Regions from separate parts of the Ancylobacter sp. genome, predicted to be linked through region 3. Evidence: riboswitches for the same ligand, from Rfam matches in the RefSeq annotation. Region 3 holds a riboswitch; each other region holds the start of a gene.
What was found. Region 3 has a riboswitch for cobalamin ahead of cobW (cobalamin biosynthesis protein CobW). Riboswitches for the same ligand answer to the same signal wherever they lie in the genome.
Positions count from the first base shown of each region.

Region 1: it holds a riboswitch for cobalamin, as region 3 does, so the genes downstream of both, ACQY76_RS06050 (energy-coupling factor ABC transporter permease) here and cobW (cobalamin biosynthesis protein CobW) in region 3, are expected to answer to the same signal.
Region 2: it holds a riboswitch for cobalamin, as region 3 does, so the genes downstream of both, ACQY76_RS19035 (ribonucleoside-diphosphate reductase subunit alpha) here and cobW (cobalamin biosynthesis protein CobW) in region 3, are expected to answer to the same signal.

Region 1 covers NZ_OZ257132.1:1,293,890-1,304,373, forward strand. The annotation lists gene ACQY76_RS06030 (ABC transporter permease) at 1-595, opposite strand, end outside; gene ACQY76_RS06035 (ABC transporter ATP-binding protein) at 592-1,464, opposite strand; gene ACQY76_RS06040 (hydroxymethylglutaryl-CoA lyase) at 1,473-2,417, opposite strand; gene ACQY76_RS06045 (CaiB/BaiF CoA transferase family protein) at 2,414-3,664, opposite strand; gene ACQY76_RS06050 (energy-coupling factor ABC transporter permease) at 3,853-4,530, opposite strand; cobalamin riboswitch at 4,566-4,803, opposite strand; gene ACQY76_RS06055 (class I SAM-dependent methyltransferase) at 4,987-6,231, opposite strand; gene ACQY76_RS06060 (DUF1365 domain-containing protein) at 6,244-7,026, opposite strand; gene ACQY76_RS06065 (NAD(P)/FAD-dependent oxidoreductase) at 7,023-8,369, opposite strand; gene ACQY76_RS06070 (sigma-70 family RNA polymerase sigma factor) at 8,567-9,145, shown strand; gene ACQY76_RS06075 (ChrR family anti-sigma-E factor) at 9,142-9,801, shown strand; gene ACQY76_RS06080 (alpha/beta hydrolase) at 9,808-10,484, shown strand, end outside.
Region 2 covers NZ_OZ257132.1:4,080,756-4,091,239, forward strand. The annotation lists gene kdpA (potassium-transporting ATPase subunit KdpA) at 1-709, opposite strand, end outside; gene kdpF (K(+)-transporting ATPase subunit F) at 743-859, opposite strand; gene ACQY76_RS19030 (ribonucleotide-diphosphate reductase subunit beta) at 1,222-2,343, opposite strand; gene ACQY76_RS19035 (ribonucleoside-diphosphate reductase subunit alpha) at 2,465-5,329, opposite strand; cobalamin riboswitch at 5,445-5,661, opposite strand; gene ACQY76_RS19040 (response regulator) at 5,757-6,125, opposite strand; gene ACQY76_RS19045 (hypothetical protein) at 6,268-6,489, shown strand; gene rpsU (30S ribosomal protein S21) at 6,618-6,890, shown strand; gene ACQY76_RS19055 (cold-shock protein) at 7,074-7,283, shown strand; gene ACQY76_RS19060 (hypothetical protein) at 7,394-7,630, shown strand; gene ACQY76_RS19065 (PqqD family protein) at 8,203-8,484, shown strand; gene ACQY76_RS19070 (hypothetical protein) at 8,500-9,402, shown strand; gene ACQY76_RS19075 (sulfotransferase domain-containing protein) at 9,399-10,235, shown strand; gene ACQY76_RS19080 (asparagine synthetase B family protein) at 10,275-10,484, opposite strand, start outside.
Region 3 covers NZ_OZ257132.1:4,774,483-4,784,966, reverse strand. The annotation lists gene ACQY76_RS22300 (cobyric acid synthase) at 1-548, opposite strand, end outside; gene ACQY76_RS22295 (NINE protein) at 748-972, opposite strand; gene cobO (cob(I)yrinic acid a,c-diamide adenosyltransferase) at 1,096-1,710, opposite strand; gene cobU (bifunctional adenosylcobinamide kinase/adenosylcobinamide-phosphate guanylyltransferase) at 1,707-2,213, opposite strand; gene ACQY76_RS22280 (CbtA family protein) at 2,210-2,926, opposite strand; gene ACQY76_RS22275 (CbtB domain-containing protein) at 2,946-3,128, opposite strand; cobalamin riboswitch at 3,160-3,376, opposite strand; cobalamin riboswitch at 3,440-3,647, shown strand; gene cobW (cobalamin biosynthesis protein CobW) at 3,764-4,846, shown strand; gene cobN (cobaltochelatase subunit CobN) at 4,978-8,340, shown strand; gene cobG (precorrin-3B synthase) at 8,337-9,545, shown strand; gene ACQY76_RS22255 (precorrin-8X methylmutase) at 9,546-10,181, shown strand; gene ACQY76_RS22250 (precorrin-2 C(20)-methyltransferase) at 10,178-10,484, shown strand, end outside.

The DNA of each region.
Region 1 (10,484 bases), 1.3 Mb from region 3:
CGCCCACCAGCGCGAAGCCCACCGCCGTGTGCAGCGAGGAGAACATCCACGACATGGCCGAGGGCCAATAGACATTGCGGAACAACTGGCGCTCGTTCATCCCCATCATGCGGGCATTGGCGAGCACCACCGGGCTCACTTCCTTCACGCCCTGATAGACGTTGAAGAACACGATGAAGAACACCAGCGTGACCCCCAGCGCCACCTTCGACCAGATGCCGAGGCCCAGCCACAGCATGAAGATCGGCGCCAGCACCACGCGCGGCAGGGCGTTCGCCATCTTCACATAGGGGTCGAACACTGCCGCCACCACCGGCTTGCGGGCGAACCAGAAGCCGATGACGACGCCGCCGATCGAACCGATGAGGAAGGCCAGCACGGTCTCGGTCAGCGTGATCCAGAGATGCTTCCAGATGGTGCCGGAGACGAACAGGTCGACCACCCTGGAGAGCACGTCGAACGGCTTGGAGAAGAAGAACTCGGGCAGCAGATACTCGCCGCCGATCGGCACCGTGGCGCCGATCTGCCAAAAGGCGAGCGCCGCCACCGCGACGAGCACCTGCAGGAGCAGCAGCTTGGCGGGATGGGTTTTCATGACGGCACCTCCTCGCGCCGCACATCCTCCCCGGCGAGATCGTCGCCATAGGTCTTGGCGACTTCGGCCTTGAGCTGGTTCCAGATCAGCCGGTGCAGCGCGTGGAAGCGCGGGTCGAGCCGGATTTCCGCCGTGTCGCGCGGGCGGGCGAGGTCGATCGGGTAGTCGCCGATGATCCGTGCCTCCGGCCCGGCCGACATGATGACGACGCGGTCGGACAGCGCGACGGCTTCTTCAAGGTCATGGGTGACGAACATCACCGCCTTGCGGTCCTGCGCCCATAGCCGCAGCAGCAGCGTGCCCATGATCTGCCGCGTCTGCGCGTCCAGCGGGCCGAAGGGCTCGTCCATCAGCAGGATCTTCGGCTGGCGGATCAGCATCTGGGCCAGCGCCACGCGCTTCCTCTGGCCGCCGGAAAGCTCGTGCGGGTAGCGCTCGGTGAAGCGGGCGAGACCCACCCGCTTCAGCCAGTCCAGCGCCTGCGCTTTGGCCTCGGCGCGGCGCATGCCGCCGATTTCCAGCGCGATGGCGACATTGTCGAGCGCCGTCTTCCACGGCATCAGCGCGTCCTGCTGGAACAGGTAGCCAGCCCGCGCATTGAGGCCCACCAGTGGTTCACCGAAGATCGACACCGTGCCCCCCGCCGGCGCCAGCAGGCCCGCCGTGGCGTTCAGAAGCGTGGACTTTCCGCAGCCGGTGGGGCCGACGATGGCGACGAACTCGCCCTCGTTGACATGAAGTGAGGTCGGCGCCACCGCCTTGAACACCGGCCGTCCCTTGACGGCGAAGCTGATGGCGATGTCGTCGAGCGCCACCGCCGGCGGGGTGCCGGCGTGCGCCGCAGCGGCCTCCATGGGCTGTCCTGCCATCTGTCGTCCTATTGGGCGGCGCGCAGAAGCGCCGGCACGGGGTGAAGGTCGCCGCTGCGCCCGGCCTTGGCAACCTGGCCGGGAATGTCGTGGCCGAGCAGCGCCGGCAGGCTGCGGGCCAGCGCCAGCAGGGCGGGAAGGTCGACCCCGGTCTCGACGCCCATCGCCTCCAGCATGTGGACGAGATCCTCGGTCGAGATGTTGCCGGTGGCGCCCGGCGCGAAGGGGCAGCCGCCAATGCCGCCGAGCGAGGCGTCGAAGCGGTCCGCCCCCGCCTGCAGCGCGGCGAGCGCGTTGGCGAGGCCCATGCCGCGCGTATTGTGGAAATGCAGCGTCAGCGGCACGTCGCCGAACCGCGCGCGAAAGCCGCGCACCAGCGCGAAGACCTGCGCCGGATTGGCCATGCCGGTGGTATCGGCCAGCGTCACCGATTGCAGCCCGGCCGTGAGATAGGCCTGCGCCAGGTCCAGCACCTTCTCGGGCGATTGCTCCCCCTCGAACGGGCAGCCAAAGGCGGTGGCGATCGAGCCGTTGAGCCTTGCCCCGGTGCCGGCCGCCGCGCCGGCAATGGCGCGAAAGCCTCCCAGCGACTGCGCCGGCGTCATGCGCATATTGGCGAGGTTATGCGTCTCGCTGGCCGAGAGCACGAGGTTGAGCTCGTCCATCCCCGCCTCCAGCGCCGCTTCGGCGCCGCGCAGATTGGGCACCAGCGCGACATAGGTCACATCCGGCCGGCGGGTGATGGCGCGGGCCACCTCGCGCGCATCGGCGAGATTGGGCACGGCGCGCGGCGAGACGAAGGAGGTGACCTCGATCTTCGCGACCCCGGTCTGCGACAGCGCGTCGATCAGCGCCACCTTGTCCTCGGTCGGCAGGAAACGCGGCTCGATCTGCAACCCGTCGCGCGTCACCACTTCCTGGATGAACGCGCGCGGGGGAAAGCCGGCCTTCATGCGGGCTCTCCCGCCGGCGCGTCGGCCGCCTGCGCCACCGCGCCGGCCGCCACCAGCGCCGCGATCTCCGCCGCGCCATAGCCGAGCGTGGCGAGGACGGTAGCGGTGTGCTCGCCGAGCGCCGGCCCGAGCCAGTTGACCGCGCCGGGCGTCGCCGAGAGCTTGGGCACGATGCCGGGCATCTTCACCTTCAGCCCGTCCGGCAAAATGGAGGGCAGGATCATGTCGCGGGCGAGATATTGCGGGTCGTCGACGATGTCGGCCACCGAATAGATGCGCCCGTTCGGCACCTCGGCGCGGTCGAGCGCGGCGGTCACCTCGTCGAGCGAATGCCGGCTGGTCCAGTCGGTGATAGCGCCGTCGATCTCCTCGACATGGGTCACCCGCCCATTATTCGAGGCGAGGCGCGGGTCGCTGGCAAGGTCGTCGCGCCCGATCGCCCCCATCAGCCGACGGAAGATGCCATCGCCATTGCCGGCGACGATCACATAGGTGCCCTCGGCCGTGGGGTAGGAGTTGGAGGGGGCGATGCCCGGCAGCGCGCCGCCCGAGCGGGTGCGCACGAAATCGAACGCGTCGAATTCCGGCACCAGGCTCTCCATCATGTTGAAGACGCTCTCGAACAGCGAGACGTCCACCACCTGGCCGGTGCCACGCCCGGACTTGATGTGCAGCAGCGCCATCAGCGCCCCCATGACCGCGTGCAGGGCGGCGAGCGAATCGCCGATGCTGATGCCGGTGCGCGCCGGCGGGCGGTCCGGCTCGCCTGTCGTGAAGCGCATGCCGCCCATCGCCTCGCCCACCGCGCCGAAGCCGGGGCGCTCGCGATAGGGCCCGTCCTGGCCGAAGCCGGAAATGCGCACCATGACGAGGTTGGGGTTGATCGCCTTCAGCGTCTCCCAGCCGAGACCCCAGCGCTCCAGCGTGCCGGGGCGGAAATTCTCGATCAGCACATCCGCCTCGCGCACCAGGCGGCGCACCACCTCCTGGCCCTCGGGCAGGCGCATATTGATGGCGACGGATTTCTTGTTGCGCGACTGCAAATACCACCAGAGTGAGGTCCCCTCATGCAGCTTGCGCCATTTGCGCAGCGGGTCGCCTTCGCCCGGCGCCTCCACCTTGATGACCTCGGCGCCGAATTCGGCCATCAGCCGCGCGGCGAAGGGCGCGGCAATGAGATTGCCGAGCTCGATCACGCGGATGCCGCTCAGCGGCCCCTCCGCGGAACCCTGCCGGGACGCTTCCATCACGGGCGCTCCTCACACGTCTTCTTGTCGGTTGCCGGCCGCACGCGGCCGGTGCTCCTTCCTCTTTAAGCAAAGTGCCGCGCCGAAACCAGCCGCCGCGCAGGCGGGCTGGTGGGCACGGCGCGAGGTTCGCCGCCATGCCTGGTGACAGAGGCTGGGGAGCACGGATGCCCCCAGCCTCTGTCAGGTCACGCCGCGTCGTAGAGGCGGCGCTCGAACAGCGGCGTGCCGCGCAGGCCGCTCAGCGCCTTGGCGGCCGCCAGCACGGCAAGGTCGACCAGAGGTTCGACAATGATGACAAGCATGTAGGCGGCGCCGAAGGAGAAGATCGACGAGGCGTTCTCCACGGTGAAGCCGTGGCCGTAGAAGGCCCAGAACGCCACCCAGACAACGATGCCGGCCTGGTAGGTGGTGGAAAGCGCCAGCGCCTGCCGGTACTTAAGCTCCACATAGGGCGTGTTCGGTGCGATCAGTCGGGTGGACAGTGACGCCAGTGCGAACAGTGGCACCAGCAGGGTGGTGACGTTCATGCCGTATTGCGGCAGGTCGAAGGGCGCGAAGAACACGCCCTGGAGGGCGAGGCCGGCGGCAAGGCCGATGGCGGCCGGCGCCACGCCGAAGATGAGGAACAGCGTCGAGCCGAGGATGAGATGCACCTCCGACACACCGACCGGATGGTGCGGCAGCATCTCGAAGAAGCAGAAGACCAGCGCCGTCGTGGCGAGGCTGCGGACAATGAGCGAGACGACGCCGCGCTCGGCCACCGCCTCCGCTGCGAGCTTCAGCGTGTAGGCGCCCGCTCCGGCCGCCGTCACATAGCTGAGCCAGATCTTTCCTTCGGCCACGAGGCCGGGTTCGATATGCATGGTGTTCTCCTGTGCCGTCTCACCCGACGGCGCGTGTGGGATTCATCACCATGGCCGGTCTCCTGACTCGCGGGTCACGGCATGCCTTCCGCCTTCCCGGTCCTCGCCCCGCAGGGGTCGTTCCAGTGGCACGATGGAAGGCCGCTCGCCGCTTACAGTCGCGGGGGCGGTCGGGGCTTCGGGCGAGGACCTCGCGGGTCGTCGCGCCCTACCCCGTTCCCGTTTCATCCGGAAAGGCTTCCCCATCCGGACACCATGATGAATCGATGGGTGCATCGACGCGGCGCATAAAACAGCGCGCCACCGCGAATCGCAAGCGCGCCCGATCGGCCGGGGGCCGCAGCTTGGAAAGGGGCTTTCGGCAGCTTGACGTGGCAGCAGCGCCGGCAGCTCGACCGGCAGCCACCCTTGCAGCTCGGTCCGCCGGCTGCGGCGTGACGGCTGCGGCGTGCCGGCTCAGCCCTTCAGCCGGTAGAGCCCGACATCGATGGCGCCGGCGCGGAAGCCGCCTTCGCAATAGGCGAGATAATACTCCCACAGCCGCCGGAAATCGGCATCGAAGCCGAGTTGCGCGACATCGGGCCAGGCGTTGAGGAAGCGGGCGCGCCATTCGGCCAGAGTCTGCGCGTAGCCGAGGCCGAAGCACTGGGTTTCGACAAGATCGAGACCCGCGTCCTGTGCGTGCCGGGCGAGGTGCGTCTTGGTCGGCAGCATGCCGCCGGGGAAGATGTGGCGCTGGATGAAATCGGTATGGCGCCGGTATCCCTCGAAGCGGTCTTCGGCGATGGTGATGACCTGAAGCACCGCCGTGCCGCCTTCCTTCAGGCAGGCGCGCAATTTGGCGAAATAGGTCGGCCAATAGGCCTCGCCCACCGCTTCCAGCATCTCGATGGAGACGACGCGGTCGTAACGCTCCGCCACGTCGCGATAATCCTGAAGCCGCAACGTGGCGCGGCCGGCCAACGACGGATCGGCGGCCAGCATGGCCTGCCCATAGGCAAGCTGCTCGCGCGACAGGGTAATGCCGGTGACCTCCGTGCCCGCCCGCGCCAGCGTGGCGGCAAGCCCGCCCCAGCCGCAGCCGATCTCCAGCACGCTCTGGCCGGGGGCAACCTCCAGCATGTCGACGATGCGCGCGAGACGGGCCTGCTGCGCCTCCTCCAGCGTCTGGCCGGGTGCGATGGCGATTGCGGAAGAATAGCTCATGCCGGCATCGAGCCAGGCGCGATAGAAGTCATTGCCGAGGTCGTAGTGGAACGAGATGTTGCGGCGGCTGCCGGTCTTCGAGTTGCCGCGCAGCGCGTGACGCAACCGATTCCACAGCCGCACCGGCGGCAGCGCATCGATCCGCCCGGCCAGCACCGGCAGATTATGCGCGGCGAGTTCGATGAGGGCGGGAAGGTCGGGGCTCGACCAGTCGCCGGCAATATAGGCCTGCGAGAAAGCGATATCGCCCCCGGTCACCAGCCGGCGCAGGGCCCGCCAGCGGTGCAGCACCAGGGTCGCCTCCGGCCCGGGCAGCCGGCCGCGCCCGACCAGGCGCCGCCCCTCCGGCGTCACGACAATGAGGCTGCCCATGGAAAGCTGACGCAGCAGCCGCGCCAGCGCCGCCTCGCGCAGACCCCGGCGGGCGGCCGGCGCTTCAAAAGTGCCAGGCACGTCGGTGAGACGGTCGGCAAGGCTGTCGGCGTCGCGCGGCATGCGGCTTTGTCCTCAGGATCGATGCGAGGGCGAAATGGTGACGGGCGCATCAGGCGCCTTCGGGCGCGGACGCAGGGCAATGCCCTTGATCCAGATCTTCACCGCCTCCCAATGAATGCCCGCGATCACCTTCAATGTTAGCAACGGGTAGCGCACCAACGCCAGCGCCAGCTGACGGTCGGTCAGCGGTCGGCGCGTGGCGGTGTGCACCGCGCTCAGCACCGGGCCTTCGGGGTCGCTGGCGAGGATCGCGATGCGCAGTTCCTCGCCGGGCGGGGTGACGCGGAAGGAATAGGTCAGGTCCATATCCATGAAGGGCGACACATAGAACCGCTTCTCGGATGTGTGCCGCAGCGGCGCGCCCGCGTCGGCACCCACCGGGATGAGGTAGGAATGGCGCTGGCTGAAGGTGTTGTTCACCTCATACAGCAGCGCGATCAGCACCCCATCCCGCCGATGGCAGAAATACACGCTCAACGGATTGAACGCGTAGCCGAACAGGCGCGGCATGGTCAGCAACCGGATGGCGCCGCCATCGGGCTTCAACCCGGCGGAATGGAGCAGGCGCTCCACCTGTGCCTTGAGCGGCCCGCCTGCCGGGTCGGCATAGTCGCGCTCGAAAAAGCTGAACGCGTTGAAGCGGTTGCGCGAGAACAGCCGCAGCCGGCCGTCCACCGCGTCGAGGTCGTCAAGGTCGAGCAGGAGCGAGAACAGCCGATAGGACAGCCGGTGCCGCCGCGGCTTCAGCCGCACATGCATCACCGAGCCGGCATAGAGCGCGGAAGCTCCGTTCATGACGCCAGCTCGTATGTCATGGGCGTGTGGCCCTCCGGCAGCGCGATGCGGCCGGATTCGTCCGCCACCTTCCACGGCCGGCGCATGCCCCCGAGGGCTTCGGCGACGGCGAGGCCTGCCTGCAATCCATCCTCGTGGAAGCCGGCGCCGAAATAGGCGCCGCAGAACCACACTCCACCCTCTCCCTGGAGCGACCAGAGGCGCTTCTGCGCCGCCATCGCCCCGCCGTCGAACAACGGGTGCTCATAAACGGCGCGGTAGAACACCGAGGCCTCAGCGGGAGGTTCGATAGGATTGAGCGTCACGAAAAGCGGGTGCGTCTCGGGAATCGCCTGCAGCCGGTTCATCCAATAGGTGACGCATAGTTTTTCGCCCGCGCGTCGGTCGGCAAGGTAGTTCCACGCCGCCCAGGCGGCGCGGCGCCTGGGCATTAGTCGCGCATCCGAGTGCAGCACCGCCTCGTTGCGGCTGTAGCCGAAGGCGCCGAGCACGTCCTGCTCGGCCACGCTGGGCGCTTCCAGCAAGGCGAGCGCCTGGTCGGCATGGGTAGCGAGGATGACGTGGTCGAAAGACTGCTCATTGCCGTCCGCGTCGAGCAGCGTCACCCCGGACGCATGCCGGCGCACCGCGCCTATCGCGCCGCCCGCGACGACCCGGCCCCGGAAGTCTTCACGCAGCGCGGACACATAGCGGTGGCTGCCGCCGACGACGGTGCGCCACACCGGGCGATCGGTGAGTTGGAGGAGCCCATGATTGTCGCAGAACCGCACGAAGGCCGCGACCGGGTAGCGCCCGACCTCGGCGGCGGGGGTCGACCAGATCGCCGCCGCCATCGGGTAGAGATGGTCGTAACGGAAGGCCGTCCCATAACCATGCGCGTCGAGATAGCTGTCGAGGCTCTCCAGTCCCAACCCCGCAAGGTCGCGCGGCGCGTTGCGGTAGAAACGCAGAAGGTCGCGCATCATGGAGGCGAAGCGGGGCGAGACGAGGTTGCGCGGCTGCGCGAACAGCCCGCGCAGCCCCGAGCCTGAATATTCCAGCCGCCCGCCGTCCAGCGACACCGCGAAGGACATTTCGGACGCCCGTGTCGCCACGTCGAGATGAGCGAACAGGGCCGTCAGGTTGGGATAGGTCTTCTCATTATAAACGATGAACCCGGTATCCACCGGGACACTGTCCGCCTCCACCGTATTGGAATGCCCGCCCAACCGGCTCTCGGCCTCGAACAGAGTAACGTCATGGCGCTTCGACAGCAGCCAGGCGGCGGCGAGGCCCGAAATCCCGGCACCGACGACAGCGATGCGCCGGGCGGAGCCGGGCACGAAGTCCTGACGAATGTTCATGGCGCGGCACTCCGGGCCGGTGGAGCGGCGGGGCAAGGTTGTCTAGTGTGTACGTCGCCGGCCTCGCGATGGATCACCCCTCGAGCGGGATGATCCGGCCGCGCGGTCGGCGCGTAGAAGGACCCATGAATGCCCTGCTCGAACATGCCCGATCCGGAGAGAAGACGGCGGCTTCGTCCCCGCGACGGAGGTCGGTATTGACGCGTCTGACGAAGGAAGTGGCCGTGCCCGACGGCGCGGAGCTGGCCGGGCTGATCGAGAAGGTCGCCCTCGACCGCGACCGGCAGGCCTATGCGCGGCTCTACAGCTATTTCGCCCCCCGCCTGAACGCCTTTCTCAGGAAGTCCGGCCTGCCGGCCAACGCCGCCGAGGAAATCGTCCAGGAGGTGATGCTCTCGGTGTGGCGGAAGGCGTCCTATTTCGATCCCAGCCGGGCGGGAGCGGCGACGTGGATCTTCACCATCGCCAGAAACCTGCGCATCGACCATTTGCGCCGCGCCCGCGTCGCCGCAGCCGCCGAGCATGACGAGCCGGAGGAGAGCGAGACCGCGCCCTCGGGCGAGGCCCTGCTGCTGACGGCGGAACGTGAGAGGCGGGTGCGCGAGGCGCTCAAGACATTGTCCGACGAGCAGGCCACCGTCCTGCGCCTCTCCTTCTTCAGCGAGAAGGCCCATTCGGAAATCGCCCGCGAGCTGGGCCTGCCGCTCGGCACTGTGAAATCGCGCGTGCGCCTCGCCCTCGGGCGGCTGCGCGTGCTGCTGGAAAGCCAATCATGACGATCCGTCATCATGCGACCGATGAAACGCTGATGCGCCATGCCGCCGGGCAGTTGCCGGCGGGGCCGGGCCGCATTGTCGCGGTGCATCTCGCCACCTGCCCCGCCTGCCGCGAACGCCTGGCCGAATTCGAGGCCGTCGGCGGCGCGCTGGTGGAATCGATGGAGCCGGTTCCCATGGCGCCGGACGCCTTCGCCGCGGCGATGCGCGCCATCGACGCCGAACCGGCCGCGCGGCCGGTGCGAGCCGACCGCGCCCCTGCGCCGGCGATCCTGCCCGGGGGCATCCCGCTTCCCGCGCCGTTGCGCGATTGCGAGCTCGGCCCCTGGCGCTGGATCGGTCTGGGGGTGCGGGCACGTGCGGTGAAGCTGCCGGAGGACCCGCAGGCCCGGCTGACACTGCTTCGCGTCGGCGCGGGGCGTAAATTGCCCGAGCATGGCCATTACGGCACCGAATTCACCCAGGTGATCTCCGGCTCGTTCTCCGATGATTTCGGTCGCTATGGGCCGGGTGACCTCAGCGAGATGGATCATGAAATCGAGCACCAGCCGATCGTCGACAGCGATGGCGAGTGCTATTGCCTCGCAGCGCTGGAAGGCAGCATGAGGCTGAGCGGCTTCTTCGGCCGGCTGGTGCAACCCTTCGTGCGGCTCTAGGCCGCCATGCGCGCGGCTCTCCTCGCCCTGTCTCTCCTGAACGTGGGCGCCGCCACGGCGGCCGAAGGGCCCGTGGCGGCGCTGAACGCGCTGGCGCGGCTGGAGGCTGTCCAGGTCACGGAAAACCTCTCCTATGCCGACGGCCCGCGCCACCGCCTCGACGTATATGCGCCCTCGGGGCAGGGGCAGGGCCGGCCGGTCGTAGTGTTCTTCTATGGCGGCGGCTGGGAGGCGGGCGAGCGCGCCATGTACCGCTTCGTCGGCGCCGCGCTGGCCAGCCGGGGCTTCGTCACGATCATTCCCGACTACCGGCTTTATCCCGAGGTGCGCTTCCCGGCCTTTGTCGAGGACGGCGCGCGGGCGGTGCGCTGGGCACGGGACCACGCCGCCGAATTCGGGGGCGACCCTTCGCGGCTTGTGCTCATCGGTCATTCCGCCGGCGCCCAGATCGCCACCTTGCTGGCCTTCGACGATCAATGGCTCGCCACGGTGAAGATGGTTCCCCGGCGCGACCTTGCCGGCGTTGTCGGCCTTGCCGGCCCCTATGATTTCCTCCCCCTGGGCAGCGCAAAGCTGAAGAAGATCTTCCCCGAACCGGGACGCGGATCCAGCCAGCCGATCAACGTCGTCACCGGCGAGGAGCCCCCGGCCTTTCTCGCCACGGGCGCCAACGACACCACGGT
Region 2 (10,484 bases), 690 kb from region 3:
CGCCATTGGTGCCGAGCTGCTTGATCGCCATCTGGCTGGCCACCGGCCCCGTGGCGATGGTCTGCTGGGCGCCGTCGAGCGTGGTCGCGACAACCGTGGCGTTCATGGTCTGCGGCACGCCCATCCCCACCTGCACCACCGCCGTGAGCAGCGCGAGCGGCAGCAGCACATAGAGCGTCGAGCGGGTCATATCGACGAAGAAATTGCCGACGGTGCCGGCATTGGAGCGGGCAAACGCCCGCACCAGCGCCACCGCCAGCGCCAGGCCGGTGGCGGCGGAGAGGAAGTTCTGCACGGTGAGCCCGGCCATCTGGCTGAACAGGCTCATCGTGGTCTCGCCGGCATAGGATTGCCAGTTGGTGTTGGACACGAAACTGACCGCCGTGTTGAAGGCGAGGTCCGGGCTTACCCCGGCAAAGCCGAGCGGGTTGAACGGCAGCACGCCCTGCAGGCGCAGCATCGCATAAAGCAGCACCACGCCTGCCGCATTGAAGGCGAGCATGGCGAGGGTGTAGCCGAGCGCGCTCTGCTCGCGGGTGGGATCGACGCTGGCGAGCCGGTACAGCACCCGCTCGCACGGGCCGAGCAGCGCCGAGAGCAACGTGCGCTCACCGGCATAGACGCGCGCCATATACGCGCCGAGCGGCACGGCCGCAGCGAGTACGAGCGCGAAGATGATGGCTATCTGGAGCCAGCCTTGAACGGTCATGGCATTTGGGCTTTCGAGAAGAGTGGGGAGCCGTCAAAACTTCTCGGGCCGCAGCAGGGCGGTCACGAGATAGACGGAAAGGGCAAGGGCGACAGTGCCGCCGAGCAGCAGATCGAACATGGCCTCACCCCACCGATGTGAAGCGGGCATAGGCCGCCATCAGCAGAAAGAAGCCGATGGCGACGGCGAGATAGACGAGATCCAGCATGATTCCAGCTTCCTGGTTGAGCTGGAGCTTCATGTAGGCCCGGCCGAATAAGCGTTCGATCCGGATTGCTGCGCCCGGGCGTAAAGGCGGCATAAAGGCCGGGCCCTGCCCCGCCGGCCGGCCTCGCGCGGCCACGGCGACCGCCGCAGGAACACGGCTTCGTCGGCGTGCGCGGAATGCGTCATGCCGGCCTCGGGCCGGCCATCCACGGCGTCGCCCTCGCCGCCAACCCGTGGATGGCCGGTCCGAGCCCGGCCCTTGTGTCGTTAAGACTTCAATCGCCCCCGTCGCGCCGGACCGGTGCTCAATCCCAGGCCAGCGCGCCGCCGTTCTGGTATTCAATCACGCGGGTCTCGAAGAAGTTCTTCTCCTTCTTGAGGTCCATCGCCTCGCTCATCCACGGGAACGGATTTTCCGCCTCGGCGAACACCGGGGCGAGGCCGAGCTGGGCGCAGCGACGGTTGGCGATGACGTGCATGTACTGCTCGCACGACGCCGCGTTCAGCCCGAGCAAGCCGCGCGGCATGGTGTCCCGTCCATAGGCGGCTTCCAGCTCGGCGGCGTCCTTCAGCATGCCGCGCACCTCATCCTGGAAGCCAGGCGTCCACAGATGCGGGTTCTCGGCCTTGATCTGGTTGATCACGTCGATGCCGAAGTTCAGATGGAGGCTCTCGTCGCGCAGGATGTACTGGTACTGCTCGGCGATGCCGACCATCTTGTTGCGCCGGCCGAGCGAAAGAATCTGCGCGAAGCCGGTGTAGAACCACATCCCCTCGAACACGACATAGAACGCCACGAGATCGCGCAGGAATTGCTGGTCGGCCTCCGGCGTGCCGGTGGCGAAGGCGGGGTCGTCGAGGCTCTGGGTATGCTTCAAGGCCCACGCCGCCTTGTCGGTGATCGAGGGCACCTCGCGGTACATGTTGAACAGTTCGCCCTCATCCAGGCCGAGGCTCTCCACAATGTACTGGAAGGTGTGGGTGTGTACCGCCTCTTCGAACGCCTGCCGCAGCAAATATTGCCGGCATTCCGGATTGGTGAGGTGGCGATAGATCGCCAGCACGATGTTGTTCGCCACCAACGATTCCGACGCGGCGAAGAAGCCGAGATTGCGCTTGAGCATACGCCTCTCATCCTCGGTCAGGCCGCCCGATGACTTCCACAGCGCGATGTCGGCCTGCATGGACACCTCGGTCGGCATCCAGTGGTTGTTGCAGCCGGCGAGATATTTCTCCCACGCCCATTTGTATTTCAGCGGGAGAAGCTGGTTCACGTCGGCGCGGGCGTTGATCATCCGCTTCTCGTCGACACGGACCCGGGCGCCGCCGCGCGTAATGGCGCCGAGGCCGGTGGCATCGGTCGGCACGGATGGGAGATCAGGCGGAAGGGGAACGGGTGCGGATGTCGTATCGGACCAGTCGAGCATTGTGCATCTCAAGATGGCCGTCATGGCCGGGCTCGGCCCGGCCATCCCAGGCTTTCGTTGCGTCGAAGGCGTGGATGCCCGGCCCAAGGCCGGGCATGACGGTGTGGTTAAAGGAAAAGGCCTATTGGCAGGCTTCGCAATCGGGATCGTCGATCGCGCAGGCCGGGCCGAACGCGTTCGCCGGCACGCGGATGGGCGCGGCCGTCATTACTGCCCCGACGGCGTTGAGCCTGCCATCGGTACCTTTCAACGTCGATTTTTCGACATGCGTCGCCGCGCGCGAGCGCAGGTAATACGTCGTCTTCAAGCCCCGCTTCCACGCCAGCCGGTACGTCTCGTCGAGCTTTCGGCCGGACGGGTTGGCGACATAGAGGTTCAGCGACTGCGCCTGGTCGATCCATTTCTGCCGGTGCGCCGCTGCCTCGATGAGCCAGGAGGGCTCGATTTCGAAGGCGGTAGCGTAGAGCGCCTTGAGGTCCTCCGGGACACGGTCGATCGGGCCGACGCTGCCGTCGTGATATTTGAGGTCAGACACCATCACCGCGTCCCACAGGCCCCGCGCCTTCAGGTCAAGCACCAAGGCGGCGTTCGCCACGGTGAAATCGCCGGACATGTTCGATTTGACGAAGAGGTTCTGGTAGGCCGGCTCGATCGACTGCGACACGCCGCAAATGTTGGAGATCGTCGCGGTCGGGGCAATCGCCATGGTGTTGGAGTTGCGCATCCCCGTGCTCTTCACCCGCTCGCGCAGCCCGTCCCAGTCCAGCGTCGCGGAGCGGTCGAACGTCGCCCCGCCGCGTGCCTCGCTCAGTAGGGCGAGACTGTCGATCGGCAGGACGCCCTTGGACCACAGCGAGCCCTCGAAGGAGGGGTAGCGCCCGCGCTCGCTGGCGAGGTCGCAGGAGGCCTCGATGGCGAGAAAGCTCACCGCCTCCATGCTCTCATCGGCGAAGCGGACGGCGGCGTCCGAGGCATAGGGAATCCGCAGCGCCTGCAGCGCGTCCTGGAAGCCCATGATGCCGAGCCCCACCGGCCGATGGCGCAGATTGGAGCGCCGCGCCTCGGGGATGGTGTAGAAATTGATGTCGATGACGTTGTCGAGCATGCGCATCGCGGTCTTCACCGTGCGCGCCAGCCGCTCATGGTCGAGCCCTTCGGCCGTCACGTGGGCCAGCAGGTTCACCGAGCCAAGATTGCACACCGCCACCTCGTCGGCGCTCGTGTTCAGCGTGATCTCGGTGCACAGGTTCGAGGAGTGCACCACGCCGACATGGCCCTGCGGCGAGCGGATATTGCAGGGGTCCTTGAAGGTGATCCAGGGATGGCCGGTCTCGAACAGCAGGGTCAGCATGCGCCGCCACAGATCGAGCGCGCGCACGTGCCGCGCGACCTTCATCTCGCCGCGCGCCGCCTTCGCCTCGAAGGCCTCATAGGCAGTCTTGAAGGCTGATCCGGTAAGGTCGTGCAGTTCCGGCGTCTCATCGGGCGAGAACAGCGTCCAGGGCCCATCCGCCTCCACCCGCTCCATGAACAGGTCCGGCACCCAGTTGGCGGTGTTCATGTCGTGGGTGCGGCGGCGGTCGTCGCCGGTGTTCTTGCGCAAGTCGAGGAATTCCTCGATGTCGATGTGCCAGGTTTCCAGATACGCGCAGACCGCACCCTTGCGCTTTCCGCCCTGGTTCACCGCGATGGCGGTGTCGTTCGCCACCTTCAGGAATGGCACGACGCCCTGGCTTTCGCCATTGGTGCCCTTGATGTGGGCGCCCAGGCCACGCACCTGCGTCCAGTCATTGCCCAGCCCGCCGGAATATTTCGCCAGCAGGGCGTTGTCCTTGATCGACTTGAAGATGCCGTCGAGATCGTCCGCCACCGTTGTGAGGAAGCAGGAGGAGAGCTGCGGGCGCAGCGTGCCGGTGTTGAACAGGCTCGGCGTCGAGGCCATGAAATCGAACGACGACAGCAGCCGGTAGAAGTCGATGGCCCGCGCCTCGCGATCCACTTCGCGCAGGGCGAGCCCCATGGCGACACGCATGAAGAACGCCTGCGGCAGCTCGAAACGTATGCCCCGCGAATGCAGGAAATAGCGGTCATACAGCGTCTGCAGACCGAGATAGTCGAATTGCAGATCGCGCTCGGGCAGCAGCGCGCTGGTCATCGTGTCGAGGTCGAAGCGCCCGAGCTCCGGGTCGATCAGTTCCTCCGCGATGCCGCGCGCGAGATAGGCGCGGAAGTAATCGCGGTAGCGCGCGGCCATTTCAGCCTGCGTGGCCTGATCGGGCCGGCCGTCGAGAAAGCTCAGCGCCTCGCGCCGCAGCTTGTCGAGCAGCAGCCGGGCCGACACGCGCGCATAGTTCGGCTCGGTCTCGATCAGCGTGCGGGCGGCGAGAATAGGCGCGAGCGCCAGTTCGTCCACGCTGATGCCGTCATAGAGATTGCGGTGGGTCTCGGCGAGGACCGCTTCCGCCGAGACGTCGGCGAGGCCGGCGGCCGCCTCCTCGATCAGGGTCGCGAGGCGGGCCTCGTCGAAAGTCAGTCTCTCGCCCCCCGACGTCACCATGTGGAGCGCGGACGTCGCCTTTGAGGTCACCCGCGCGGCCGCGCGTTCCCGGGCCCGCTCCTCGCGGTAGAGCACATAGGCGCGGGCGACCTTGTGGTGCTCGCTGCGCATCAGCGCGAGTTCCACCTGGTCCTGGACGTCCTCGATATGAAAGGTGCGCCCGGTATCCGCGCGGCGGGTGAGCCCGGCAACGATCTGCGCCGTCAGGCCGGCAACGCTGTCATGCACGCGCCGTGACGCCGCCGCAGTCGATCCCTCGACCGCCAGGAACGCCTTGGTCAGCGCGACAGTGATCTTCGACGCATCGAACGGCGTCACCGCGCCGTTGCGGCGGATGAGCTGGTAGCCGGGCGTCGCTACCGGCTGCGGCGCGGATGGCGGGAGCGGCGCAAACTGGCCGGCGCGTTCGGCTTCGAGAGGGACAGACATCGGCAGCAAACCCCGTTGCAAATCGGGAGGGGTTTACGCGGACGGCATAGCTCGCCCGGTCCCTGGCACGGACCCGCGCAGCCACAGCGTTCCATCGGGCACCCCGCCCATGGACGAATCGATCGAGGTCACGGCAGGTCTCCTGGCTCGCGGTTCTGCGCCCATGCCCGCCTTCCCAGGGCTTGCGCCCCAGTGGCCCCCTTCGCCTCCCGGCGTCAGGACTGGACATGAACTCGCCGCTTACAGTTGCGGGGGCAGCGCCGGTGTCGCACCGGCTTCCCTCTTAGCCTTCAAGCCATGCGACTCGAAGGACCGTGACGCCTACATATAGGCCGCCACCCAATCCGCGCGTCAATATCTAGATAGGACGCGGAACCGAGCTTTCCCGCTTCACGCGCTTGGGGGTCTTGCACGGCGGCCGAGATCGTCAGCCCCGCGCGCGCGCGATCAAGGTATTCATCGACCTGACGATGTCGGCGGGAATGTACGGCTTGGCGAAGAACATGCTGCCGGTCGGCAGGTCGGTGTCGCCGACGGACCGATTCCCGGATGTGACGATGATCTGCACCGGCGGCCATCTGTTTCGCACCGCCGCGGAGAGCTTCAGGCCATCCATGCTGCCGGGCATGTCGATATCGGTAAAGAGCAGACGGATATTCGGGTTGGCCTCCAAAATCGCCAGTGCCTGGTCGGCCCCCGCCGCCTCGTGCACCTCGAAGCCGGCCTCGCTGAGATAATCGGCTATGTCGAAGCGAACCAGCGCTTCGTCCTCCACCACCAGCACCGCGATTGGCATGCTCTGAAACCCCGTTGCAGCGTTGCTGTCCGCTGGCTAATGACAGGGAACGCCGAGCCGCGCCGAACGATCCATCCTTTTGTAAAAGTGGTATCTTTTCGTGGCGGATTGCCCGCGCACGACCATCTGCTAAGGTTGCGGCATGGACGTCATCGAGGATCGCGCCAGGACTATCTGCGAGATGGGGCTTCGGGCGAGCGGCCTGTGCGACGGCGAGGAATTGAGCAGCGCCGTCGACCGTTACTGGCCGATATTTGCTGCCGAGATCGACGCCGGGGTCATAAATCTGTCGAGCCGCCACTCCTTCGCCGACCTGGAAGCCGCGCTCGCCGCTTGTTGTCGGTGGGGTGATCAGGCTATGTAGTGGCCGACCGAGTTGCGCCCTTCGGGGCGTGCTCTCAATCTTCGGCTTCTGCGCCTTGTGAGAGGCAGCACCGTCGGTTCCGACAAGCCGCCAAACCAGCAGCTGTGCTGCATGTGATCGGACACGAATTGCAGGTTCTCGTTCGCGACAACAATGTCGAGCAAGCCTTGAGGGTTTTGAAGAAGAAGATGCAGCGCGAAGGCATCTTCCGGGAAATGAAGGCGCGCCGGGCCTACGAGAAGCCCTCCGAGCGCCGCACGCGGGAAGACGCCGAAGCGGTTCGCCGCGCGAAGAAGGCCGCCCGCAAGCAGGCCATACGCGAAGGCCTCATCGCCGCGCCGAAAAAGAAGCCCATGGTGCCCCGCGGCCAGCCGCGCCCGGCCTCCCAGGCCGCCGAGTAAAAACGATCTTGCAGGGGTTGTAAAAGTAACCAACCTTCTGTACGATGAGACATCGATCTTGGACGTTGAACTTTGTTTTGCGCAACCTTGCGCCGTAGCGAACTTCCTCTCAAATCGATGTCAACCTGATGCTCGCACACGTGCGTGCACTCAAATCTCTATGTCGACTGAAAGGATTTAGTCATGGCTACGGGTACTGTGAAGTGGTTTAACGGCCAGAAGGGCTTTGGTTTCATTCAGCCGGACAACGGCGGCCCGGATGTGTTCGTGCACATCTCTGCTGTCGAGCGCGCCGGCATGATGGGCCTGAACGAAGGCCAGAAGGTGTCCTACGAGCTCGAGACCGACCGTCGTAGCGGCAAGAGCTCGGCCGGCAGCCTCAAGGCCGCGTGAAGAAATTGCTTCCTGTCTCTGACCACGGATGTACTGGCAGAGACCGTTGAGGCAGCAGTGGAAGGCCGGGGCAACCCGGCCTTTTTTGCGTTTACGAAGGGAGCCGCAGCATGCCCAAACGTGCGCAGGAGACACTTTTCAAGCCGAAGCTCTCCCAGTCCGAGAGCAAGGCCGATTCCGTATCGCGCATTGCCATGTCGATGATCGAGCAGGAATCGACGCTGCGGGAAGCCAAGATCGCGCGGCTGAAACAGGCGCGACTGGCGCAGGAGGCAGCTGAACGCGCCATTGCGAAGGCCGCCGTGAAACCCGCTGCCAAGCCGGCGCGCCGCACCGCGAAAGCCTGACGCCGGCACGCGCCGGCCCCCCGGGGCTGCCGCCCTGCCCGTCCTCGGCGAGCACGACGCCCGAATCGTTCCGCATCCACACACGCATTGTGCCGCGCGACTCATCATCCGCGCCCATGACCGCCCGCGCACGAGACGAACGAGCAGGCCGATGCTTTGGCAATGGCTGCCCGCGCCGCCGGATCGATAAGGGCCGGCGGACGCGCTGTCCGCTGCGATGGGTGGTCAAGGCGCCTGCATCGCTCCTCGATGCTTGCGAAACACCGGCCACGTCAGTGCCTCTGCCAGTTCGGCCGTCAGCCGAGCCGGGCACAACGCTCCTTCGACTTCAAAGACAGGCTGAAACGAACGGCGCCCGGCCGTGCGCATAACCTAAGGGCAGCGCCGCCGCCTCGTGCAGCACGGCCGCCATCGCGAAGCTCCCCCCATATGCGGCGCAACGTCATCGATCGTCACGGCGGCAAGCTCGTGCCGCTCTTCCTGCGGTCGTCAAACCCTCGGCGCCGCGGTCTGGACGGTACAATCTCTTCAAGATACGTGTAGAGCGTTTGGTAACAACCTGAACTTGATCCATGCCCATCTCTCGCACGTCGGAAGTGGTTCGGCGGGCCCATCCGCTTGAGGCGGAGGTGGGCGACACCCAGGTGTTGCTGGATATCCAGCAGGGTCTTTATTTCGGCCTGAACGCAGTGGCGGCGGGCATCTGGCGACGGCTGGAGCGGCCTCAGCGGGTCGACCATCTGTGCCACGCGCTCTCCGCGGAATACGATGCCGACGAGACCCGCATAGAGAGTGACGTGCTCGCCTTCCTGGCGCAGCTGGAAACCCGGAACCTGATCGACATACACGGCTGAACCCGGCTGGGCCCAATGACCGATGGCTATCTGTGCGGCTGGCGTCTCAGCTCGGAACTGCCTCTGCCCGAGCTGATGGCCTGGACGGGCGACGACCGCCCCGCCGATCTCACCATACGAATTGGCGATGTTCCCGAGCAACTCCCCGGCGGGCAGGAGGCGAGTGCCTTGCTGCAGGTCGACGGCATGGGCAGCGTCCTGCTGGCGGTGCCGCATGTCGGACGATACCTCGTACACCCCGGCGGCGAGATCGTGATTTCGCCCAGCCCACAGGCGAGCCCCGCGGAAATCCGGCTGTTCCTGCTGGGAACGGTGCTCGGCGTCGTCTGCCACCAGCGCGGCGTTCTTCCCCTCCACGGCTCATGCGTCGCCATGCACGGTGGCGCGGTCGCCCTCTGCGGCCGCTCCGGCATGGGGAAGTCGACTTTGGCGCTGCATTTTGGGCGCCGCGGATTCGCGGTGCTCGCCGACGATGTCTGCGTGGTGGAAAGCGCGGAGGCGCCGCTGGTCCGTCCGTCCTTTCCCCGCCTGAAGCTGTGGCGCGACACCATGGAGGCGGCAGCGCTCTCGCCGGAAGGCCTTGAGCGCAACAGGCGCGGGCAGGAGAAATACCATTATCTCGCGCACCAGGCGGGCTCTCGCGAGCCGATGCCGCTGCGCGCCGTCGTCCTCTTGCGCGCACCCGTAGCGGGCGACGACGAGGGCATCCGCAGGCTGTCGAAGCCTCTGGACATCATAACCGCGCTGGAGAGCGACACCTTCCGGCCCCGGGTGGCCCGGCAACTGGGGCGGGATGCCCTCCTGTTCCGCACGCGCGTGCAGATCGCCAACCGCGTTCCCGTCCACGTGCTGACGCGAGAGCTGAACGGGCCGCCGGATCGCTGGCTCGACGCCATCGAGGCGGCGGTGCGGGGATGACCGGCCTCACCCTCATCGCCTCCTATCCGAAGTCCGGCAACACCTGGATGCGCGCCTTCATCGCCAGCCATCTGCATGGTGGGCGGGCGATCAATATCAATGCCGACCTGTCGCTCATCCCGAATCTCACCTCACGGCCGTTGCAGGACTTTCATGCCGGGCTGGAGCACGCGGACCTGACGCCGGAAGAGGTAGCGCTGATTCGCCCTTGGACCAGCCGGCGCATCGCGGAGACGCACCCCGGCATCTACAAGACGCATGATTCGCACCTCGTTCCGCCTGGCGCGCGCGAGCCGGCGATCCCCCCAGACGCCATCGACCGTGCCGTCTACCTCATTCGCGACCCGCGCGACGTGGCGGTGTCGCTCGCCCATCACCTCGGGCGATCCCTCAGCGAGGGCGTGGACATGGTGTCGGACGCGCAGTTCCGGATGGGCCGTTCGCGCAGCCACCTCAACGTGAACGTCGAACACTGGCTCTCGTCCTGGAGCGCCCATGTGGAAAGCTGGCTGAATGCCGCCGATGTGCGGCTGCTGCGGCTGCGCTATGAAGACATGCTGGCGGAGCCGCTGGAGAGCTTTACGCGGCTCTGCCGCTTCCTCGAGCTGGACGACGCACCGGATGCTGTCGGCCGCAGCCTCGACGCCGGCAGCTTCGGCGCGCTGGCCGCGCAGGAGGGCCGCGCCGGCTTTCGCGAACGCTATCGCAGCTCTACCGCGCCCTTCTTTCGCGCCGGCCGTGCGGGCGGGTGGCGGGAAACCCTGCCCCCCGAACTGGCGGAGCGCGTCGCCGCAGCGCATTCCCGCGTCATGACCCATATGGGTTACGCCTGAAGGCAGGCTGTCGCGGTCTCGCCGGTCGAGCGCCGGGGGCTACCCGTTGCCGCGCTCGATGCGGCGGATGAACCGGCCGGCGGTCAGCGCCCGGCTGAACGCCAGGACATAGTCGTATTTCGACTGCGGACTGCTGTCGGTGACCCCGGGCCAGGTATCGAGCAGCGCCTCCATGCGGTTCAGGTCGAGGCATTCGCTGGCAAAGGGGCTGTTGCGCAGCCGCGCCACTTCCTGCCGCAATCCGGGGAG
Region 3 (10,484 bases):
GCCGCATCCTCCTCCGGCAGCACGGCCCTGGTGCCGACAAGGCTGGCGATGACGCCGCCGCGGTCGATGTCGCCGATCAGCACCACCGGCACGTTCGCGGCGCGGGCAAAGCCCATATTGGCGATGTCGTTGGCGCGCAGATTGATCTCGGAGGCGGAGCCGGCGCCTTCCACCAGAACGAGGTCGGCCTCGCTGCGCAGCCGCTCATAGCTTTCCAGCACGGCGGCCATGAGGGCGGGCTTGAGCTTCTGGTAGTCCGCCGCCCTCGCGGTGCCCTGCGCGCGGCCCTGCACGATGACCTGCGAACCGATGTCGCTTTGCGGTTTGAGCAGCACCGGGTTCATGTGGACGGAAGGGGCGACACGGGCGGCGCGGGCCTGCAGCGCCTGCGCACGGCCGATCTCGCCGCCATCTGCCGTGACGGCGGCGTTGTTCGACATGTTTTGGGGCTTGAAAGGGCGCACGCGGAGCCCGCGCAAAGTGAAGGCGCGGGCGAGGCCGGCGACAATCAGCGACTTGCCGACATCCGAGCCGGTGCCCTGAAACATGAGGGCGAGGGGGGCTTTCATCAGCCCTCTCCCCGCCAGCCCATCGCGGCCGTCATGGCCGGGCTTGATCTGGCCATCCACGTCTTTGACCTGAGCGACGACGGCTGGCAACTCGTGAATCCCCGGGTCAAGCCCGGGGATGACGGTGAGAAAGTGCCCGACGAAGAGGCAGCGCGGGGGCGCGCCGCCTCAGCTAATGTCAGCCGTGGCGGCCTTCCAGATAGTCGACGCGGCGCTCCAGATTGGCTTCGCGCACCATGCCGGGGATGAGGAACAGATCGATGATCTGCCCGATGCCGAGCAGGCCGACAGTCAGCAGCCAGAGCGCGCCCGTCCAGTAGCGGCCGGTATAGAAGCGCTGGATGCCGCACACGCCGATCAGGCCAAAGCACCAGAACAGATAGGCGATAGGGGTGGAACGCATCGAAGCGTTTCTCCATGAAAAAATCACGCCGCAACACTCGGCGTCGTTCTTCACATAAGAATGTCGCAACGGAATTGCCAGATCGCCCGCCGCAATTTCTTGCAGCTTCTTGCGGCGTGGGCATCAGAACTCGATGCCCTTCTGCGCCTTTACCCCGGCTTTGAAGTGGTGCTTCACGAGGCCCATCTCGGTGACGAGGTCGGCAGCCTCGATCAGTTCCGGCTTGGCGTTGCGGCCGGTGACGACGATGTGGAGGTCCGGCCGGCGGGCATTCAGCGCCGCTACCACCTCAGCCAGCGGCAGATAGTCGTAGCGCAGCGCGATGTTCAGCTCGTCCAGGATAAGCAGGCCGATGGCGGGGTCGTCCATCATGGTGCGCGCCTTCTCCCAGGCCCGGCCGGCGCTGGCCATGTCGCGGGCGAGGTCCTGCGTCTCCCAGGTGAAGCCCTCGCCCATGGCATGCCATTCGACGCGCGCGCCAAAGGTTTCGAGCGCGTCGCGCTCGGCCGAGTGCCAGGCGCCCTTGATGAACTGCACCACGCCCACCTTGCCGCCATGGCCGAGCACCCGGAGCGCGAGGCCGAAGGCGGCGGTGGACTTGCCCTTGCCGGCGCCGGTGTGGACGATGAGGAGGCCCTTTTCGACGGTCTTTTCCGCGACTTCGGCGTCCTGCACCGCCTTGCGCTTTTCCATCTTGGCGCGGTGGCGGGCGGCGTCTTCGGGAGAAATCTCGCTCATCCTTTAACCTTCATCGGCAGGCCGGCGACCATGAACAGGACCGTGTCGGCACGCGCGGCAACCTGCTGGTTGAGCCGGCCGTGCGCGTCGCGGAAGCGGCGGGCCAGCGCGTTGTCCGGCACGATGCCGAGCCCGACCTCGTTGGAAACCGCGACCACCGGCCCGTCATGGCCGGCCAGCGCCTCGACGATATCGACGCACTCGCCTGACAGGTCGGCCTCGGCCAGCAGGCGGTTGGAAAGCCAGAGCGTGAGGCAATCGACCAGCACCGGGCGCCTCGCCGGCAGCGCCTTCAGCGCGCCGGCGAGGTCGTTCGGGGCGTCTTGGGTGTGCCATCCCTCGTGGCGCCGCGCCCGGTGCAGGGCGATGCGCTCGGCCATTTCGTCGTCCCAGGCATCGGCCGTGGCGATGTAGCTCCAGGGCGGGGCCAACCGTGTCAGGATGTCCTCGGCATGCGCGCTCTTGCCCGAGCGGGCGCCGCCGAGGACGAGGGTGAGGCTCACGCCGCGCTGCCGGCCAGGCGCGGGCGCAGCCAGCCGGCAAGCCCGCCCAGCAGCACCCAGAACACGAAGCTGACGGTGATGCTGGCCACCACGAAGCTGTGGTGGAGCGCCTCCGGGATCGGGCTCTCATGGCTGTCGGGCTGCGGCGCGCCGATGACATGCGGGGCGACGATGAGCGCCACGCCCAGCACCGCCAGCAGCGGCGAGCGGCCGAAGACCAGCAAGGCGAGCCCGCCGGCTGTCGCGGCGGCCGTGCCGATCCACCAGAGCTGGCGGGCGGCAAGATCGGCGGCCGGCATGGCCGGCAGTTCCGGCGGCAGGCCGAGGCCGGGGGCCAGCGAGAAGACGGCGAAGCCGGCAAGTCCCCAGAGCAGGCCCTGGTGCCAGCCGCTGAGCCCGCCCGTCACCTCGCTTGCCGCCACCAGCAGCAGCGCGAAGCCGAAGCCGGTGAGTACGGTGAAGATGACGGTCAGGCCGTTGCGCTCCAGCCCGTCCGCCGGGCTCCATTCGTCCTCGTCATGGGCGGCCGTGCCGGGCGCGTGCTCATGCGCCGCCGCCGCCGCGAGGGCGGGCGCATCCTCGGCCCCGCCCTCGAAGGTTTCGGCCTGCAGGATCAGCGGGACGGTGGTGAAGAGATGGAGGGCGGAAACCGCCAGACCGGTGCCGATGCCGGCGAGCGCGGCGACGAACAGAATCGTCCTGAAAAGCGACATGATGCGTTCTCCGGCCGGATCAATGGCAGGGGAAGGCGTTGGCGTGACGCACGTCATGCGTCGCATTGTGCATGGCGGTGATATGGGAGAAGCCCACGCCGCCGAGCACGAACACGCCGAGCAGGGCGGCGAATGTGATCTGGACGGCACGGGAGGCGAGCGAATCGCCCGATGCGGCGGTGACGCCGTGATGGTTTTGCATAGCAGTCTCCATGGCCCTCCACCCGAGGGCCCTTGCGGTTGCGTCGCCGGCCGGTCTCCTGGCTCGCGGGTCGCGGCCCTTTCCCGCCTTCCCGGCGTTGCCGCCAGTGGCCGATGGGAGGGGCTCGCCGCTCACAGTTGCGGGGGCAGCCGCGGACTCGGCGTCCACCTCCGAGAAGGTTTCCGCCCCACCACGTTCCCGTCTTGCGTCCCGTGCGTCTCACGGGAACCGACGACGCCCGACTATAGCCGCCAATCGCGCGGTAGCAACGCTGGCGAGCCAGAGATTTGACATTCCTCCGGCGCGCTCCTTTAGTGGCCGCGACCGACGGTTTCCTCCCGCCAAGGGAGGGACGAAGAGGGAATGCGGTGCGGGGCACTCCGGGGCCCCAATTCCGCGGCTGCCCCCGCAACTGTAAGCGGCGAGCCTCAGCCGAAAGCCACTGGAGCCTGCTCCGGGAAGGCGGCGACGAGGCAGCGACCCGCGAGCCAGGAGACCTGCCGACGGTTCGGTCGTGCGTGCCGGCGGGGTGCCCGGCAGACAGGCGGAGCCTCGCTCAAGCGCGCGGCCGCGCGCGGAAACCCTTTCCGCGACCGATGCATCCCGCGATTCCTGGTCTTTCGTGGAGATGCCGCATGTCCGCCGCCGATTCCCGCCCCGCCCCACTCGAGCGCGTGCCGCTTTCGCGCGTGCCCTGCACGATCGTCACCGGCTTTCTCGGCTCGGGAAAGACCACGCTGATCCGCCATGTGCTGGAGAATGCCAAGGGCCGACGGCTGGCGGTCATCGTCAACGAGTTCGGCGATGTCGGCATAGACGGCGAGATCCTCAAGGGCTGCGGCGTGGAGGCCTGCCCGGAGGAGAACATCGTCGAACTCGCCAATGGCTGCATCTGCTGCACCGTGGCGGATGATTTCGTGCCGGCGCTCGACGCCATTCTCGCGCTTGAGCCGAAGGTCGACCACATCCTGATCGAGACCTCCGGCCTCGCTTTGCCCAAGCCGCTGGTGCAGGCCTTCCACTGGCCGGCGATCAAGAGCCGGGTGACGGTGGACGGCGTGGTTGCGGTGGTGGATGGCGAGGCGCTGGCCTCGGGCCGCGTGGCGCATGACCACGACGCACTGGCGGCACAGCGCGCGGCCGATGACAGCCTCGACCATGACGACCCGATCGAGGAAGTGTTCGACGACCAGATCGCCTGCGCCGACCTCGTCCTCCTCACCAAGGCGGACCTTATCGACGATGCCGGGCAGGCGAGGGCGCGCGCGGCGCTGGACGCCGAACTGCCGAAGGGCGTGCGCGTGGTGGCCGTCACCGAGGGGCGGATCGACCCGGCGCTGCTGATGGGACTTGGCATCGGCACCGAGAACGACATCGAGAACCGCAAGACGCATCACGACGACGAACTCGACCACGACCATGACGATTTCGACAGCTTCGTCGTCACGGTGCCGGAGATCGCCGACCCCGCAGACTTCGCCGCCCGCATCACCCGCGCGGCGGAAGAGGCGGATGTGCTGCGGATCAAGGGATTCGTTCCGGTCGCCGGCAAGCCGATGCGGCTGCTGGTGCAGGCGGTCGGCCCGCGTGTGGCGCACCATTTCGACCGGCCGTGGGGGGAGGGAGCGCGCACCGGCCGGCTCGTCGCCATCGGCCTCAAGGGGCTCGACCGGGCGAAGGTGGAGGCGATCCTCGCCGGAGAGAGCGTGGCGGCGTGAAGCGGCTCCTGCACCGGAACAGGCGTCATGACCGGGCGTGTCCCGGCCATCCACGTCTTGCTTCCCTGAAGGCGGGCATCCCCGGGCCAAGCCCGGGGATGACGGCGTTCTGACGGGAGAGCCTCAACCCCATGCACATCCTCACCACCACCTCCTCCAGCCTCGACGACCTCGTCGAGCCGGTCGACCTTGGCCAGACGCCGGGCGAGGTGGTGGTGGTGTCCTTTGCCGACAGCGACCTCGGCGCGCTGGCGCGGGCTCAGGACGCGATGGCACAGGAGGCGCGGCCGGGGCTGCCGAGCCTGCGCCTCGCCAATCTGCGCGACCTGCGGCACCCAATGTCGGTCGATTTGTGGATCGACAAGGTGGCGGCGCATGCGCGCATCGTGGTGGTGCGCCTGCTCGGCGGGCTCGACTGGTGGCGCTATGGCGTCGACCGGCTGAGCGCCGAAGCGCGGGCGCGCGGCTTCGCGCTGGCGGTGCTGCCGGGCGAGGACCGCGACGACCCGCGCCTTGCCGAGGCCTCCACCCTGCCGGAGGACGAACTGGCCGCGCTGCTTGGCTATTTCCGCGCCGGCGGGCCCGCGAATATGCGCGCGCTGCTGCGGGTGCTTGCCGGCCATGCCGGACAGGTGCTGTACGCCGTGCCGCCGCAGCCCCTGCCGCTGGCAGGGTTTCACGACGGGGCGGGGTTGGGGCCGGTGGATGGCCCCGCCATTCCGGTCATCTTCTACCGCTCCATGGCGCTGGCCGGCGACACTGCGCCGGTGGAGGCGCTGTGCGCGGCGCTCATCGCGCGGGGCCTCGCGCCACGCCCGATCTTCGTTGCCAGCCTCAAGGAGCCGTCTTCCATCGCCTTCCTGAAGGCAGCGCTGGCGGAGATGGCGCCGGCTCTGATCGTCACCCTCACGGCGTTCGCCGCCGCCGATCCCGGCGAAGAAACCGTACTCGATGCGCCGGGCGTGCCGGTGCTGCAGGCCATCGTCGCCACGACGAAGCGTGCGGCGTGGGCGGAGGGCGCGCGTGGGCTGACCAGCGCCGACCTTGCCATGCATGTGGTGCTGCCGGAGCTCGACGGGCGGGTGCTGGCCGGGGCGATCTCCTTCAAGGGGCCGCAGGAGACCCCCGCCGTACCGGGCTTCGCGGCGCTGGTGAACCTTCCGGAGCCCGACCGGGTGGCGCAGGTGGCCGCGCGCGTCGCTAGCCTGGTGCGCCTTGCCGCGACCCCGCGCAGCGAACGCCGCATCACCGTGCTGATGCCCGATTATGCCGGCATTCCCGGCCGCACCGGCTGGGCAGTGGGGCTCGACGTGCCGGCCAGCGTGCGGGCGCTTATGGCCGACCTGGACGCGGCGGGCTATCACGTCGAGGGCGCCCCGGCGGATGAGAAGGCGCTGGTGGATGCGGTGGCCGTAACGGGTCGTCATGGCCGGGCTCGGCCCGGCCATCCACGCCTGGGGGCGGACGCGCATCGCAGCGAGGAAGACGTGGATACCCGACCCAGGGCCGGGCATGCCGGCGCGGATTCGGCCTTGTCCCTCGCCGCCTATCGCGCGCATCTCGCCACGCTCCCGGCGCAAGCGGTCGCTGCCGTCGAGACCGCCTGGGGCCCGCCGGAAGACGACCCGGATATGCGCGAGGGCGCCTTCCGGTTCCGCGCCGCCCGCTTCGGCAATATCACCGTGGCACTGGCGCCGGATCGCGGCAGCTTTGCCGAGCGGCGCGCGCAGTATCACGACCCGGCGCTGCCGCCGCGACACGCGCTTATGGCCTTCGGGCTATGGTTGCAAAATACCGCTGACGCAGTGGTGCATATGGGCGCGCATGGCTCGCTGGAATGGCTGCCGGGCAAGCATGTGGCGCTCACCGCCGGCTGCTTCCCCGAGCTGCTGCTCGGCAGTCTGCCTGTCGCCTATCCCTTCATCGTCTCCAATCCCGGCGAGGCGGCGCAGGCGAAGCGGCGCATCGCGGCGGTGACGCTTGGCCATCTGCCGCCCCCCACCGTCGAGGCCGGGCTGGCCGATGACGCGGCGGCGCTGGAGCGGCTGGTGGACGAATATGCGCAGGCCGACGGCCTCGACGGCCGTCGCCGCGAGCGCCTCGCCCGGCTGATTGTCGAGGAGGCGACCCGCACCGGATTTGCCCGCGACGCCGGCCTTGACTCAGGAACGGATGCCGACGAGGCGCTGAAGCGGATCGACGCCTTTCTCTGCGACATCAAGGAAATGCGCCTAAAGGACGGCTTCCACGTCTACGGACGCGGGCGCTGCGGCGAAGCCGAGCGCGACGGGCTGCTGGCGGCGCTAGACGGGCGGCGGGTGGCCGCCGGGCCGGCCGGGTCGCCGGGGCGCGGGCGCACGGATGTGATGCCGACCGGGCGGAACCTGTTCACCAGCGACCCTCGCGCGCTGCCGACCGCCACCGCCATGGATCTCGGCCGGCTCGCCGCCGACGAGATTGTGCGCGCCTATGCGCAGGCGCATGGCGACTGGCCGCGCTCCCTTGTGCTCGATCTCTGGGGCAGCGCCACGCTGCGCACCGGCGGCGAGGAAATCGCGCAGGGGCTGGCGCTGATCGGGGCTCGGCCGGTGTGGGACCCGGGGACCGGCCGCGTCATCGGCATCGAGGTTTTGCCGCCGGCCGCCCTCGGGCGCCCGCGTGTCGACGTGACCTTCCGGATTTCCGGCCTGTTCCGCGACCTGTTTCCAGCGCAGATCGCGCTGCTCGATGCCGCCGTTCGGGCGGTGGCGCGGCGCGAGGAAAGCGACGACGAGAATCCGCTGCGCGCGGCCGGCGAAGGGGCGCCGCGCATCTTCGGCACCGCGCCCGGGGCCTATGGCGCCGGGCTGGAGGCGCGGGCGGGCGGGATCGACCGCGAGGGGCTGGGTGCCGCCTATCTCGCCAGCGCCTCGCATGCCTATGGCGGTGCCAAAGGGCTGGCCCACGCGGCGGACAGCTTCGCGGCGCGGGTGGCGGCGGCGGACCTGCTGGTGCATGGCGCGGACGACCCCGGCCGCGACCTGCTTGAAGGCGATGCCGACCTCGCCTTCATCGGCGGTTTCGCGGCAGCGGCGGAACGGCTCGGCCGCATGCCCGACCTCGTGGTGCTCGACACCTCCGACCCCGCCCGGCCGATGGCGCGCCCGTTGCAGGCGGCGCTCGCCCGCATCGTGCGGGGGCGGGTGAACCCGCGCTACATGGACGGCCTCACGCGCCACGGGCCGCGCGGGGCGGCGGAGATCGCCGAGACGGTGGACCGGCTGATCGGCTTTGCCGAGGCGACCCGCGCTGTCCCCGGCCATCTCATCGACGCGCTGCACGCAGCCTATGTCGGCGACGGCAACATGCGGAATTTCCTCCTGCAGGCGTCGCCCGAGGCGGCGCGCTTCGTCGCGGCACGGTTCGAGGGGGCGCGGGAAAAGGGCCTGTGGCACCCGCGTCGCAATGATGTGGGCGCCGATCTCTCGCTTCTCGCCGGGGAGGCGGCGGAATGAGCGCAGCCGACACCCTGCGGCGCGGCGCCTGCCCGAGCCTGCCCGAGCCGATGCGGACCGGCGACGGGCTGCTGGCGCGGCTGCAGCCGCTGGAGCCGCTGACGCTTGACCAGCTTGAAGGGCTGGCGCGGCTCGCTGGCGCTCTCGGTAATGGAATCATCGAGGTGACGGCGCGCGGCAAGCTGCAATTGCGCGGGCTGACCTCAGTCACGGCCCAGGGCCTGCCGGAGGCGGTCAACCGGCTCGGCATCGCGGTGCCGCAGGGTTTTCCGGTGGAGGTGAGCGCGCTGGCGGGGCTGGACCCGACAGAGCGCTTCGACCCGCGCCCGCTGGCGGAGGCGATGGCCCAACGCGCCGCCCGCCTCGTCGCGCATCTGGCGCCCAAGGCCTCCGTGGTGGTGGATGGCGGCGGGCGATTGCGGCTCGGTGGGCTGAAGGCCGATATCGCGGTAAGCGCCGGGGCCGGTGGGCTCTCCATCGCACTGGCCGGTGTGCCGTGCGGCGAGGTTGCCCCGGAACGCGCGGCGGCGGTGGTGGTGGCGCTGCTGGAGACGCTTGCGGCGCGGGGGAACGCTGCCCGCATGGCGGACTATGTGGCGGAGCAGGGCATCGAGGCGCTGCGCGCCGGGTTCGACCTTGCGCCGCCTTCCGCTCCGACCGGCACGGGTGCCGATCCGGTGGGCCTGCACCCGCTGCGTGACGGCTCGTTTGCGCTCGGCGTGGGCCTCGCCTTCGGGCAAATCGAGGCGGCGACGCTGGAAGGGCTGGTGCACGCCGCCCGCCGGAACGGCGCGCGCCATGCCGAGCCCGCCGCCGGGCGGACACTGCTGCTGGCGGGGCTCACGCGTGAGGCGGCGTCGCGCCTGCGGGAAGTGGCGGCCGCGCGTGGCCTCCTCATCGATGCGAACGATCCGCGCCGGCGCGTCTATGCCTGCGCCGGGCGTCCCGCCTGCGCCTCGGCGCGGATCGAGACTCACGCGCTAGCGGCGGAACTGGCGCCGCTGCTGGAGGGGGGCGATCTCCACGTTTCCGGCTGCGCAAAGGGCTGCGCACACCCCTCAAGGGCGGCGCTGACCATCGTGGGGCTGGACGAGGGGGCGGGTCTCGTGGTCGAAGGCACGCCGCGCGATGTGCCGCGGGCGGTGCTGCCTGTCGGCGCGGTGGCGCGGGCGGTGCGCGCGCGTTTGCAGAAGGATTTGGCCTGAGTGTCCACCCCGTTCGATTATGAGCGCGACGGCAATGCGATCTATGAGCGCTCCTTCGCCATCATCCGCGAGGAGGCCGATCTCGGCCGCTTCACGCCGGAGGAGGCGGATGTCGCGGTGCGGATGATCCATGCCTGCGGACTGGTGGAAGCGGGCTTCGCCATCGATTTCGCCCCCGGTCTGGTGCGCGCCGCACGGGCCGCCTTGCAGGCCGGCGCGCCAATATTGTGCGACGCGCAGATGGTGGCGCATGGCGTCACCCGCGCCCGCCTGCCGGCGCAGAACGAGGTGATCTGCACGCTGCGCGATCCCGCTGTGCCGGATCTCGCCCAGCGGCTGAGCACCACCCGCTCGGCCGCCGCGCTGGAACTGTGGCGCGACCGGATGGAGGGGGCGGTGATCGCCATCGGCAACGCGCCTACCGCGCTGTTCCGCCTCATGGAAATGCTCGATGCCGGCGCGCCGAAGCCGGCCGCGATTCTCGGCATCCCGGTCGGCTTCGTCGGCGCGGCGGAATCGAAGGACGCGTTGGCAGTCGGCGACCACGGCGTGCCCTGGCTGGTGGTGCGTGGGCGTCTCGGCGGCAGCGCCATGGCGGCCGCCGCCGTGAACGCGCTGGCGAGGCCGGGCCTATGAGCGCTCCGCAGGGACGGCTGATCGGGGTCGGCGTCGGGCCGGGCGACCCGGAGCTCATGACGCTGAAGGCGGTGCGGGCGCTTTCCGAGGCGGACGTGGTCGCCTATTTCGCCAAGCTCGGCAATGGCAGCCATGCGCGCGCCATCGCCCATCGCCATTTCCGCGCCGGGGCGCTGGAACTGCCGCTCGGCTATCCCGTGACCACCGAGATGCCGAAGGACGAGGTGCCCTACCGCACCGCTATTTCAGACTTCTATGAGGCGGCGGCGCAGGCGGTGGCCGCGCATCTCGACGCCGGGCGCA